DNA from 4 places in the Alteribacillus sp. JSM 102045 genome. Region 3 is predicted to be linked to each of the others. Evidence: riboswitches for the same ligand, from Rfam matches in the RefSeq annotation. Region 3 holds a riboswitch; each other region holds the start of a gene.
The links. Region 3 has a riboswitch for thiamine pyrophosphate ahead of thiC (phosphomethylpyrimidine synthase ThiC). Riboswitches for the same ligand answer to the same signal wherever they lie in the genome.

Region 1 (3,124 bases), on a different contig from region 3:
GCAGCGGCGAAATAAAAAGAGGCCGAAAGTTCTGCTGTTATAGAAATGAGCAAACCAGCTGCAATTGGTCCGATCATTTGGCCAAGGCTGTAGATAAAAGTAAACCCTCCTATAATACTACTGCTTTCGCCGGCAGCGGTATTTCTTGCTTCTGCGATTGTCATGGTGACAATTCCCATAAAAGTTGCTCCGAAAAGGAAGGAACCAATTAAAGCGCCAATACCATTAAAGAAAACGACAGGAAAGAGCACCCCTAATATTTGTAGAAAAAATGCAGCCTGCAGTGCTGTTAGGTTTCCGATTCTAGATGCAGCGGCTGACCATATTATACAAGAAGGTGCAGCAGCAGCCCCAACGAGCACCCAGCTTAAAGAAGGATTTGATTGAAGCACAGGAATTTCTGCCGCAAGGGCTACTAAATATGTCCCGCTGATTATATAACCGATTCCTTCAAGTCCATAAGCAGCCCCAAGCCACGGTAGTATAGATTTCGTTTTTGGAGGTGTCACATTATTAACAGCAGGATTTTTTTTCACATTTGTTTCATGAGAGGGTGTTTCCGTGAGCCTTTTCCAAATAAACAATGCTAGAATGAAAGAAAGCAGTCCAAGCGCTATCCAAATGCCTGCCCAGTTAAATAAATTGGACAAGAAAGGTACCAGAAGACCGGTAGATAATATACCTAAACCTACTCCGCTAAAAAGATATCCTGTCCAAGCGGCACGCCCTGCCCGGACAAGGTGGTCCATTACGATACTCGAAATGAGAACAAAAATAATTCCGCTTGTTAATCCAGATAAAAAGCGTAACAGATGCCAGATAAACTCATTCACTGCAGCTCCCATTAATAAAGTAGAAGCTATATTCAGACTAAGATGAAAGTAGACGTTGTAAGCTTTCCCTTTTTTCCATGCCAGTTTTCCAGCTAAAAGAGCACCTGCGAAGTATCCAAAATAATTGCTTGAGGCTAAGTATCCAGCTGTTTCATTATTTAAAGAGGTCGATTCAACCATCAGCGGAAGTATAGGGGTGTATGCAAACCTTCCAATACCCATTACGATAAATAGTCCTGCTATTCCTGCTATTAAAACAAACAAGTCATTTTTTTTTGAAGAAGCTGCTTGCATCATCGAAAACACGTCCTTCATATTAACTTCCTCTATTTTATCACAATGCAAAGTACAGCTCTTGTAAACTAGTTTGACAGAATCAGGGTGTTTGTTTTAAAATTTAGAAAAATAGAAAAGACAACCACTAGGGGTGCCTTTAAGAAAGGCTGAGATTAAAGTGAACCTTTAAAACCCTCAGAACCTGAACTGGATCATTCCAGCGGAGGAAAGTGGAGCGCAATGGACTCTCATAATTAAAGCTGACCAGGCCGCTTTCCTATCCTCAGGAAAGCGGTCTTTTTCGTTTTAACGTAAGAAAATAGAAGTTTTTTAGATTGTCTTTGAAAGATTTATTGCCTTTTAAAAAAGGAGAGGTATTATGAAACCGTCCTTACATGTAATCTCAACTGGAAGACAATCCATAGATGTGTGGCTTGGGGTCACTGTTGAAATCCATCCTTATGTGGATTTTATACACATTCGTGAAAAGCAGTGGAGTTTAGAAAAAGCAGAGTCGGTACTTCTACAATTAAAAAAGGCAGGTGTGCCGCCTAGGAAAATCATTTTCAATAATGGTCCCCACCTGGCTGCTAAGTTTGGTTTGAGAGGCGTTCATTTTCCTGAAAATGTACCAATACAACAAAATGACAGGAATTTATTGACAGGCTGTTCTGTACATAGTCAAGTAAGTGCTATAAAAAAAGAAAAGAATGGAGCTGACTATTTATTTTTTGGACACATTTATAAAACAAACAGCAAGCTAGGAGCTGTGCCTAGAGGATTAAAGTCGTTAAAACAAGCGGCACAAGCTGTTCGTTGTCCAGTAATAGCTATAGGCGGAATTACTCCTGCTCGGGCGAAGGAATGTATAAACAACGGAGCCAGCGGTATAGCAGTGATGTCTGGCATTTATGAATCGGGAGAGCCAATTAGAGAGGCAAAAGCTTATCGAAGAGCGTTAACAGAGGAGGCATTACATGAAGAAAGCATATGATGTGCTGATAATCGGCGGCGGAGTTAATGGCTGTTCTATCGCTTATCAACTTGCAAAAAGAGGCTGCCATACTGCTGTTGTAGAAAAATCAAGAGTAGGGGCTGAAGCATCCAGTGCAGCAGCCGGTATGCTTGGAGCACAGGTGGAAATCAAGGAAAATGGTCCTTTTTTTGACTTTGCTAGAAAAAGCAGAAACATGTTCTCTGAACTGGTACCTGAGTTAGAAGAAACCTCTGGAATCCCTGTTTCTTACCTTCGCAATGGCATGTTAAAAGTAGCTCAGACGGATGAAGAAGCAAGTCATCTATTAGAAATGCTTGATTTTCAAAGAAAAGAAGGAGAACAAGCAGAGTGGCGGGGACCGGAGGCACTTTCCGTTCAGGAACCTAATATTAAAGGCGAGGTAAAAGGTGCTCTCTTTATTCCTGGAGACGGCCAGGTAAAGGCAAAAGAGTTAACTCAAGCATACGCCCGCGGAGCATCCCTGTTAGGAGCTGATTTCTACGAATACACTCCTGTTATTGGGTTAATTCAAGAAGAAGGGAAAGTAAAAGGCGTTTCTACTCCAGCTGGAAGCTTTTATTCATCACAGGTCGTACTAGCTGGAGGAGCATGGTCTGATTTAATTACGGACCATGAAATCCAAATTCCGCCCATGGTTCCGGTGAAGGGCGAATGTTTGGCAGTCAGACCAGCAAAGCCCGTTATTAAAGCCACAGTTCACGCACCAGATTTTTACCTTGTTCCGAAGCCTGACGGCTCCATCATTATAGGTGCAACAGAACAAAAAGGGCGAATGGATAAACAAGTTAGTGCAGGATCTGTTCAGAACCTGCTTTCGAAAGCGCTCCGTCTTGTTCCCGGCCTTCAAAGCGCAGAATGGATGGAGTCATGGAGCGGTGTCAGGCCGCAAACCACTGATGGCATGCCATATTTAGGGGCCGCTTCTTTAGAGGGATTATGGATGGCAACTGGACATTACAGAAATGGTATATTGTTATCTGCGTTAACAGGGAAATGG
Region 2 (3,124 bases), on a different contig from region 3:
AGACTTTGATATTAGTCAGTATGATAGTCGTTCAGTTGAAAAATATCATCTATTATCTGAGGTCATGAGACTTGCGTATGCTGACCGGGCAGCATACGCGGGCGATCCAGAATTTGTTGATGTACCAATGGAGGGGCTGCTGCATCCAGATTACATCAAAGAGAGAAAAGAACAGCTGTCTGTGGATGAAAGAAATGAACATGTCGAAGCAGGGGATCCATGGAAGTTTGAGGAGGCAGAACAAACGAAGGAAATTGTGGAACAAGCAGATGACAAAGAAATTGGTGAAACCACACACTTTACGGTAGCTGACAAGTGGGGAAATGTTGTCTCCTATACGACAACGATTGAACAAGTATTTGGCACAGGCATTATGGTTCCGGAATATGGGTTTATGTTAAATAACGAATTAACTGATTTTGACGCTAGACCAGGAGGTGCTAATGAAGTGCAGCCAAACAAACGACCACTAAGCTCTATGACACCGACCATCGTATTAGAAGATGGAAAACCTGTGTTAACCTTAGGATCACCGGGCGGACCAACGATCATTGCTTCCGTACTGCAAACATTTTTGAATATTATAGAGTATGACATGGAATTAAAAGATGCTGTGGAAGAGCCTCGTATTTATAACTCTCATACTTCCGAGACAAGGTGGGAAGAAGGAGTGCCGGAAGAAGTAAGAGAAGAGTTAATGGAAATGGGGCACCGCTATGAAAACAGCCCTCGATCAATTGGGAACGTCCAAAGTATTTTAATAGATCATGAAAACGGCACGTATCATGGAGTAGCTGATTCACGCCGGGACGGAGCAGCCATTGGGGTATCGAACAAGGAAAATGGTTTTAAACTCAGCCTTCTATTAAAATAACAAAGTTTGAGAAGAAGGAGCTTATATGTGGAATGGCTCCTTCTTTTTCGTGTCGTGACAGCCCAATTCTTATGGTCTCTATTTTATGTTAACTTTGATCTTCACTCTCCATAATACCTTCTTCTTCCTCTGGAAAATCTGGTTCACGGTCTTCTTCTATTTCTCCATTTTCCGTACCTTCTACAAACGGATCAGCCACTTGTTCCTGAGGGGCCGGAAATTCTCTCCAGGCCTCGTCTTCTTGAGCAGCTGGATTGTTTCTTGGCGGTTGATTCCTGCGTTCCATATCCATCCTCCATTTCAATCAATTTCGCTTAGCATGTGCAGTACGTCAATGATTTATTAAGGAATGGGTTTTCGCAGCTTAAGATTTGTGCTATGTTAAAAAGGAGATAATTGTTATGAAGTGAGCTTATAAAACAATCGAATAGCTTGACACTAGGGGTGCTGGATCATAGCTGAGAGGGACTTATATTGTCCTAACCCTGGAACCTGAACTAGTTCGTACTAGCGGAGGGAAGTGTGAGCGAGCCTAAAATGATGATAGGTTTATTCTGTTTATGTCATTTTATGCAAACCCATGACCACTCTTCGCTGGAGTGGTCTTTATTATTGGAAAAATGAAACAGAAAAGGATGGAAAGGCGCGGGGGTGGAGTATAATTATCAGGCAAAAAGTGTGGATGGTCTATGGATAAGCAAAATGCACGAACACAGCTCACTTTTCAGAATGTTTCTTTTCATTATGGACAAGAAGAACATGCTTTACCTATTTTTAAACATCTTAATATTGACATCTATAAAAGAGAATTTGTCAGCTTGCTTGGACCGAGCGGTTCTGGTAAGTCAACGTTTTTCAGGCTTGCAACAGGCCTTGATATTCCAAAGGAAGGCCACATTTATATCGATCAAAAAGAAGAGAAAAACCGCCTTGGGAAAGTGGGCTATATGCCGCAAAATGATTTACTGCTTCCTTGGCGTACGGTGCTGGAAAACGGCGTACTGCCGTTGGAGGTAAAAGGAGTGAAAAAAACGGAAGCACGTCAGAAAGTTAAAAAACATCTAGACAAGTTTGGACTTGCCGGCACGGAAAATCGCTATCCCCATGAATTATCCGGCGGCATGAGGCAGAGAGTTTCTTTTTTACGGGCAATGTTAAGCGGAAATGATATATTGCTTCTCGATGAACCCTTTAGTGCGCTCGATGCGATGACCCGTTTCATGATGCAGGAGTGGCTGCTTGAACAGTGGAGCACCTGGCAGAAGACACTGATTTTTATTACACATGACATTGAAGAAGCAGTATTTTTATCAGATCGTATTTTTTTATTTACTAACCCTCCAATAGAAAACCAGCTTGAAGAAGCAGTCATTCCGTTAAGCCGGCCGAGAGGGACCGAAACTAGAAGCACCCCAGAGTTTATGGCCTTGAAAAATGAGCTGCTAAGCAGGATGAAAACGAGGGTGCAATCATGAAAAGCAAAGTGAATAGCAGTTTTTCCTATGCAGGATCGGCATTTATTGCAGCAATTTTTTTTATTGTTTGGGAAATTAGTGCCAGGCTATATGATCAAGCATATATTTTGCCCTCTCCGACAGAAATATTATTAAAGCTTTGGGAGCTTCGAGATGTGTTATTTCTTGTGCACCTTCCCGCCACTGTACAAATTATTCTGATGGGACTGGCGATCTCCATTTTTTGTGGAGCAGGACTTGCCATTTGGATGAATCAAAGCCGAGTGATTGAGCGCAGTATCTTCCCGCTCCTTATTACGTCTCAGACTATACCCATTATAGCCCTTGCTCCAATTTTTGTGCTTTGGTTTGGCTACTCAATCTGGAGTAAGGTGGCAGTCACCGTTTTAATTACTTTTTTTCCAATTACGGTGAGTACGTTTGACGGCTTAAGGTCAGCCAACAAGGAAATGGAAGATTTACTGAAAACAATGGGAGCAAGCTCGAAACAAATTTTTTTGAAAGTAAAAGTGCCCTCCGCTCTGCCGTATGTTTATTCTGGTATGAAAGTAGCTGTCACGATGAGCGTTATAGGGGCTGCAATTGGGGAGTGGCTCGGGGCAAACGCGGGGCTTGGTTACTTCAGCCGCCGTATGATGACACAAATGGACGGCGCAGGGGTGTTTGCGCCAATCTTTCTGTTATCTCTGCTTGGGATTTTATTATTTTTAGCAATAAAACTTTTAGAAAAAATTACAACAAAAAAATGGAGGGCTAAATCATGAAAAAAAGATGG
Region 3 (3,124 bases):
GTATTCATTGGCTGCTCCAAAATCAGAGAAAGGATGGTTCATGGTATGGCAGGTGGGGGATCTGTTACATTTATGGAACATGGGCAGCTGTTACGGGATTAATGGCCGTAAAATTTCGTAAAAATCACTCGTCCATTCAGAAGGCAATAAAATGGCTATGTGAAATCCAAAACCAAAACGGTGGATGGGGGGAATCGTGCAAAAGTGACATAAATAAAAAGTATGTTTCTTTACAGGCAAGCACTCGGACTCATACCGCCTGGGCGCTGGATACACTTATAGCAGCAGAAAATGAAGAAACTTCCGAAATAAAGCACGGGATTAAGTTTTTGTTAGAGTCATCTGAAAAAAGTGATTGGACAACATCGTATCCTAAAGGACAGGGTCTCCCAGGAGGATTTTATATTCATTATCATAGTTATGAATACTTATTTCCATTACTCGCTCTGAGTCATTATAAGGATAAATTTATGAAATAAGTTAATAAGCTCCGATTCTATGACTTTAAAGTCCAGGATTTCTTAGTTAGACATTCTGGACTTTATGATGGATGAATTCAGAGGATAATCTGTTTCAGTTAATTTGTATAGACAGACAGCTTCTGATGATATCTTTTTATCCATTTAGAGGATTGAATAATTTAATGGTAAGAGAACAAAATAGGTGAAGACAATGACATTGGAAGTGATGGGGTTGAAAACACAGTTAAACATTATGATATCCATATTAATCTTTACCTTGCTAATGGGCAGACCATTGGTTATTAATGCTAAAGAACCCCAAGAACTGCAAGGCTTTTCTTATTCTCCATTTGAATATATAGTACGTGAGCAATATTATGGTGACATGCTTCCATGGGAAGATGTTCGTTCATTATTGCCTCATAAGGTGAAATTTCAGGTTATTGATCTTGACACTGGCTTAAGTTTTCGTGTGCAAAAGCGTGCTGGTAATCAACATGCAGATGTACAGCCGTTAACGAGAAAAGATACTCAAATTATGAAAGAAATTTATGGTAATAGCTGGAGTTGGAAAAGACGAGCTATTCTGGTTAACACTAATGATCGTATGATTGCTGCTTCTATGCATGGAATGCCTCACGGGGGAGGGGGTTTGTCGAATGGGTTTCCTGGCCATTTCTGTATTCACTTTGCTGGAAGCATAACCCACCGGACAAAAAACTCGGATCCAACTCATCGACTGATGGTTTTAAAGGCCTCTGGGAAACTGGCAGAATACCGTAATGAAATGAATCCATACGAAATAATAGATCTTTTTATTACAGCCATAAATCAAAGTGATCCTTATATGTTACAAATGACCCTGTCTGAACCTCATACGTTACAAATGGCAGCTATTTTAAAACGTATGGACCGGATGGGAATGGTTTCAAAACATACGAGTTTCAAAAAGCTGAAAAAACTGCCTATCGTGGCATTGGAGGTACCTGTCGAACTTCAATCTTATCAACGTGATCAGGGAAAAGAGAGAAAATCATATACTTTCATCCTGACACGAGATGTAATAACCAATCGATGGGAGATTCTCTCCGAAGATTTTTTAAACCTTATGTAATTTACATTGAAGCGGAGTAGAAGAAACAATGGTCAACAAGGAGTAGATAAGAATCATTTTCTCCTAAAGGGTTGGATTTTTCTTCATTATTATTTATACTGTAATAAAATAGAATAGCTCATAACTAGGGGAGTCCAATAAGCTGGGCTGAGAAAGAAATGCTTTGAAGTTTCTTGACCCTTTGGACCTGATCTGGATCATACCAGCGTAGGGAAGTTAGAAACTCATCCATGATGAATAAACTTCTACATATACAAAGCCGGGTCCATCCTTTAAATGGGACCGGCTTTTTTATGTACTTCTACCTGTTTGCAATTTGTTATGTTCTAGATCTCGTCCTTTATCAATGAACTTATTGAAAAGGAGAGATTTTTTTATGTCCATTTCTTCATTAAATGAAAAAAACATTTCCATCATGTCCAGTTTCTCCGGTAGTAAGAAAGTTTATGTAGAAGGTTCAAGACCGGATATTAAGGTACCTATGCGCGAAATCGACCTAAGTCCGACAACAGGAAGCTTTGGGGAAGAAGAAAACCCGCCACTACGTGTCTATGACACAAGCGGACCTTACACGGACTCTGATTATTCGGTTGACATAACAAAAGGACTTCCTGCCCTTCGCAGTAAATGGATTCAGGAACGATCCGATGTAGAAGAATATGAAGGCCGTGATACAAAACCTGAAGATAACGGATATCGTGATGAAGATGATCCCCGTGCTAATCATGACGTGTTTCCTGGATTAACACGGAAACCACTGCGGGCAAAAAAGGGGAAGAATGTTACTCAGCTTCATTATGCTAAACAGGGGATTATTACGCCTGAAATGGAATTTATCGCAATAAGAGAAAATATGGACCCTGAATTCGTACGTGACGAAGTGGCAAAAGGTAGAGCGATTATTCCCGCTAGCATTAATCATCCAGAAACAGAACCAATGATTATAGGACGACATTTTCATGTCAAAATTAACGCCAATATCGGTAATTCTGCTGTTTCTTCGTCGATTGAAGAAGAGGTTGAAAAAATGACCTGGGCAACGCGCTGGGGAGCAGACAATATTATGGATTTATCAACTGGTAAAAATATCCATAAAACTCGCGAATGGATTATCCGCAACTCAGCCGTCCCTGTTGGCACTGTTCCTATATATCAAGCATTAGAAAAAGTAAATGGAGTTGCTGAAGACCTGACTTGGGAGGTTTACCGGGATACGCTGATTGAACAAGCGGAGCAGGGGGTGGATTACTTCACCATTCATGCTGGTGTGCTTTTGCGGTATGTTCCGTTAACAGCAAAGCGCCTGACTGGTATTGTCTCTCGGGGCGGCTCGATTATGGCACAATGGTGTCTCTATCACCATGAAGAAAGCTTTTTATATACTCATTTTGAGGAAATCTGTGACATTATGAAAACCTATGATATTGCATTTTCATTGGGTGATGGTTTGCGACCCGGTTCCATCGCAGATGCCAATGATGAAGCACAATTTGCAGAACTGGAGACTCTTGGGGAGCTAACAAAGATTGCTTGGGAGCATGACGTTCAG
Region 4 (3,124 bases), on a different contig from region 3:
TTGGCGTTCAGCCTCTTTTGCTTCTTTTAACGTTTTGGCAGACACACCAATGATCATAGAAGAAGGACATTTCTTTTTAATATCCTCTACTGGCTCATCATCTTGCCCAACATGGATACCATCTGCTTCTAATAAGATAGCGAGTTCTGTATCATCATTTACGATGAACGGAATTTGATGGTTTTTGCAAATAGATTGAAGTTCTCTGCCCAGCTTTTCTTTTTCCTTACCTTCTAACGCTCCCACTCCTTTTTCACGAAACTGAAAGCATGTAATTCCGCCTTTGATTGCTTTTTCTAAGACCTCAGAAGGATGGCCTGAAGTGTTATTGCTTCCCATAATAAAATACAGTAAAAGATCTTCTTTATTCATTTCCAGATCCTCCCCGGTCTAATACTTCTTTTTCAATATGCAATTGTTGTTTAAAATCCATTTCGCCTGAGTGGTAAAGAGCGTTAAGCAACTCCATTTGAAAGGTGCCGGGGCCTTCCATTGAAGCAAATCCTTCTGCTCTTTCTGCTGCAACTCCATAATAACCTAATGCTGCGGCTGCCCCTTCTGCAACACTTCCTGATACAGTAAGAAAAGCCGCTGTAACTGCACTGGCAAGACACCCGGTTCCTGTTATTTTTGTCAGCATGGAATGGCCATTGTAAATCGTATATAGATTAGTTCCATCTGTTACAGCATCTTTTGCTCCCGTAACAGCTACTGGAATATTTAATGTCTTGGCAGCATGACCTGCGATGGCTCCAAGGTCCCTTTCTCTGCCTGAAGCATCTACTCCACGTATATCACTGTCCAGCCCTGCTATCGCTGAAACTTCTGCTTCATTCCCTCGCAATAACGTAATATTTAGTTGCTCGAGAAGATTACGGGCTGTTTCTGTTCTATACGTTGTTGCTCCAGCTCCTACAGGGTCAAGCACCACTGGAATTCCTTTTTCATTTGCTTGCTTTCCGGCCAGCATCATCGATTCGACCTGGCCCTCATTTAATGTCCCGATGTTCAATACGAGCGCGTCCGCTGCCGAAGCCATATCAGCTGCTTCCTGCACAGCATTTGCCATCACAGGAGACGCACCCATAGACAAAATTCCGTTTGCAGTAAAATTCGTAACCACTACATTGGTAATATTATGAATTAACGGTTTTTGCTCTCTAACTTGTTCTAAAAGCTTACTTACCTCTTTACTTCTCATAAAAGCTCCTCCTTACACTAAAATATCATTTTTATCTAATCGAGAAGCCCAATGGTTTACCGGCCCATCCCCTTTGCCTATACCCAACGTATGATGAATAGCTTGAGAAATAAAGATTTTACTTTTTGACACTGCATCTTTAATATCATTTCCTCTTGCGAGTTCAGCGGCAATAGAAGCTGATAGACTGCAGCCTGTACCATGGGTATGATTTGTATCAGTGCGCTGAGCAGTTAAATATTCAATTTTCCCGTTGCAATATAGAATATCGGTAGCGTCTCCTGTTAAATGTCCGCCTTTTACCAAAGCAGCTTCCGCACCCATTTCATCCACTAGCATTTTCGCTGCTTGTTCAGCCTCTTCCTGAGTTTTTATAGACATTGCTGTCAACGTTTCGGCTTCTGCAATATTCGGTGTAATAACGCGGGCAAGCGGGAACAGCCGTTTTTTCATAAGTTCTGTAGATTCCTGTTCCATTAAGGAGTCACCACTTGTTGCTACCATAACAGGGTCTACAACTAATGGAAGATCTTGTCTCTCTAACAGTTCAGCCACTTTTTCAATCATTTCTGGTGTAGCGATCATGCCTGTTTTCACTGCATCTGGACGAATATCTTCTAGTACAGCTTTAATTTGTTTTTCTACCATATCGAGGGGGACATGCCAAACATCCTGAACGCCTTTTGTGTTTTGAGCTACGACTGAAGTGACGACCGCCATTCCGTATGCTTTACGTTCCTGAAAGGTCTTTAAATCGGCATGAATACCCGCTCCGCCCGTTGGATCCGTCCCAGCAATGGATAATGCACTTGGTACTTTCCCCATATATATTACCTCCTATAATTAAAAAAACCGCTCTCCGAAAGAGAGCGGTCGACATCATTTATCGTATATCTTCGCTCCACTTTCCTACGATGGCATTAACCATATCAGGTTCGAAGGGACCGATGCATTCAATGCATCATCTCAGCTTCCAAAGCGCCCCTAGTGGATTATTGTTTTAAGTTAATTCCATGTTACTTGACACTAACAGCAGTGTCAAATAAGTGCTTTTACTCGTTATTTCGGTCACTATCTTCTTTTCTTTGCTGCTCTATATTTTTGGACTCCCCTTTTGATTGCTGAAGAATACGTTCAAGCAAGTAAATAATATCGTCTTTTGACAAATGTTCTTCTTGCTCTTTGCTTCGTACCTCTCTTGAAGCCTGCGACTCATTTTCCGTTCGTTCCGGAAGCGCCGTATTATTTTCTTCCTCCGCAGCACTTTCTTGATAATACCGGTTAAGCTCGTAAGAATAAACAACCCTGCCTTCAGGCGTGACGTATTTTTTATTCATCGTTCTTGTGTCTTTATCAAAGAAACTGTAAACCACCGGTATGACAAACAATGTAAGGAATGTACTGCTGATGAGTCCGCCTATCACAGCAATCCCCATCGGCTGTTGAATTTCTGTCCCTTCTCCAATACCCAGCGCCAGTGGAACAACACCTAATATGGTGGTAACAGCTGTCATTAAAATTGGACGGGTTCGCTGTTTGACACCTTCAATGATTGCTTCTCTTGCAGGCATTCCTTTTTCTTTCATTTGATTGATATAATCAACCAGCACGATAGCATTATTGACCACAATACCTGCCAGGACAATCAGGCCGATAAAGACTGTAACACTCAGCGGCGTCTGCGTAATAGTAAGTGCCAGCATCACCCCTATTACTACAAGCGGTACACTAAACATCACAACAAACGGATATTTAAAGGATTCAAATTGTCCTGCCATCACCAGGTAGATGAACAATAACGCAAGCAAAAACGCGAATACAAGGCTCTCAATCGCATCATTCAGAAGTTCTTGTTCCCCAGAAAAAGCATAACTGGTGCTATCTGCTAAATCAGCATCCTCAATAATATCTTCAACTAATAAA

Region 1: another riboswitch for thiamine pyrophosphate. It lies ahead of ACE1TI_RS11560 (thiamine phosphate synthase); the one in region 3 lies ahead of thiC (phosphomethylpyrimidine synthase ThiC).
Region 2: another riboswitch for thiamine pyrophosphate. It lies ahead of ACE1TI_RS00920 (ABC transporter ATP-binding protein); the one in region 3 lies ahead of thiC (phosphomethylpyrimidine synthase ThiC).
Region 4: another riboswitch for thiamine pyrophosphate. It lies ahead of thiD (bifunctional hydroxymethylpyrimidine kinase/phosphomethylpyrimidine kinase); the one in region 3 lies ahead of thiC (phosphomethylpyrimidine synthase ThiC).

What each region holds. Positions count from the first base shown of each region.
Region 1 covers NZ_JBHFQG010000015.1:37,855-40,978, reverse strand. The annotation lists gene ACE1TI_RS11565 (YbfB/YjiJ family MFS transporter) at 1-1,148, opposite strand, end outside; TPP riboswitch at 1,247-1,355, shown strand; gene ACE1TI_RS11560 (thiamine phosphate synthase) at 1,489-2,103, shown strand; gene thiO (glycine oxidase ThiO) at 2,087-3,124, shown strand, end outside.
Region 2 covers NZ_JBHFQG010000001.1:191,394-194,517, forward strand. The annotation lists gene ggt (gamma-glutamyltransferase) at 1-874, shown strand, start outside; gene ACE1TI_RS00915 (hypothetical protein) at 963-1,160, opposite strand; TPP riboswitch at 1,305-1,410, shown strand; gene ACE1TI_RS00920 (ABC transporter ATP-binding protein) at 1,564-2,349, shown strand; gene ACE1TI_RS00925 (ABC transporter permease) at 2,346-3,113, shown strand; gene ACE1TI_RS00930 (ABC transporter substrate-binding protein) at 3,110-3,124, shown strand, end outside.
Region 3 covers NZ_JBHFQG010000028.1:5,020-8,143, forward strand. The annotation lists gene shc (squalene--hopene cyclase) at 1-479, shown strand, start outside; gene ACE1TI_RS16200 (hypothetical protein) at 664-1,575, shown strand; TPP riboswitch at 1,692-1,806, shown strand; gene thiC (phosphomethylpyrimidine synthase ThiC) at 1,952-3,124, shown strand, end outside.
Region 4 covers NZ_JBHFQG010000015.1:16,346-19,469, forward strand. The annotation lists gene thiE (thiamine phosphate synthase) at 1-372, opposite strand, end outside; gene thiM (hydroxyethylthiazole kinase) at 365-1,201, opposite strand; gene thiD (bifunctional hydroxymethylpyrimidine kinase/phosphomethylpyrimidine kinase) at 1,214-2,026, opposite strand; TPP riboswitch at 2,091-2,197, opposite strand; gene ACE1TI_RS11465 (efflux RND transporter permease subunit) at 2,254-3,124, opposite strand, start outside.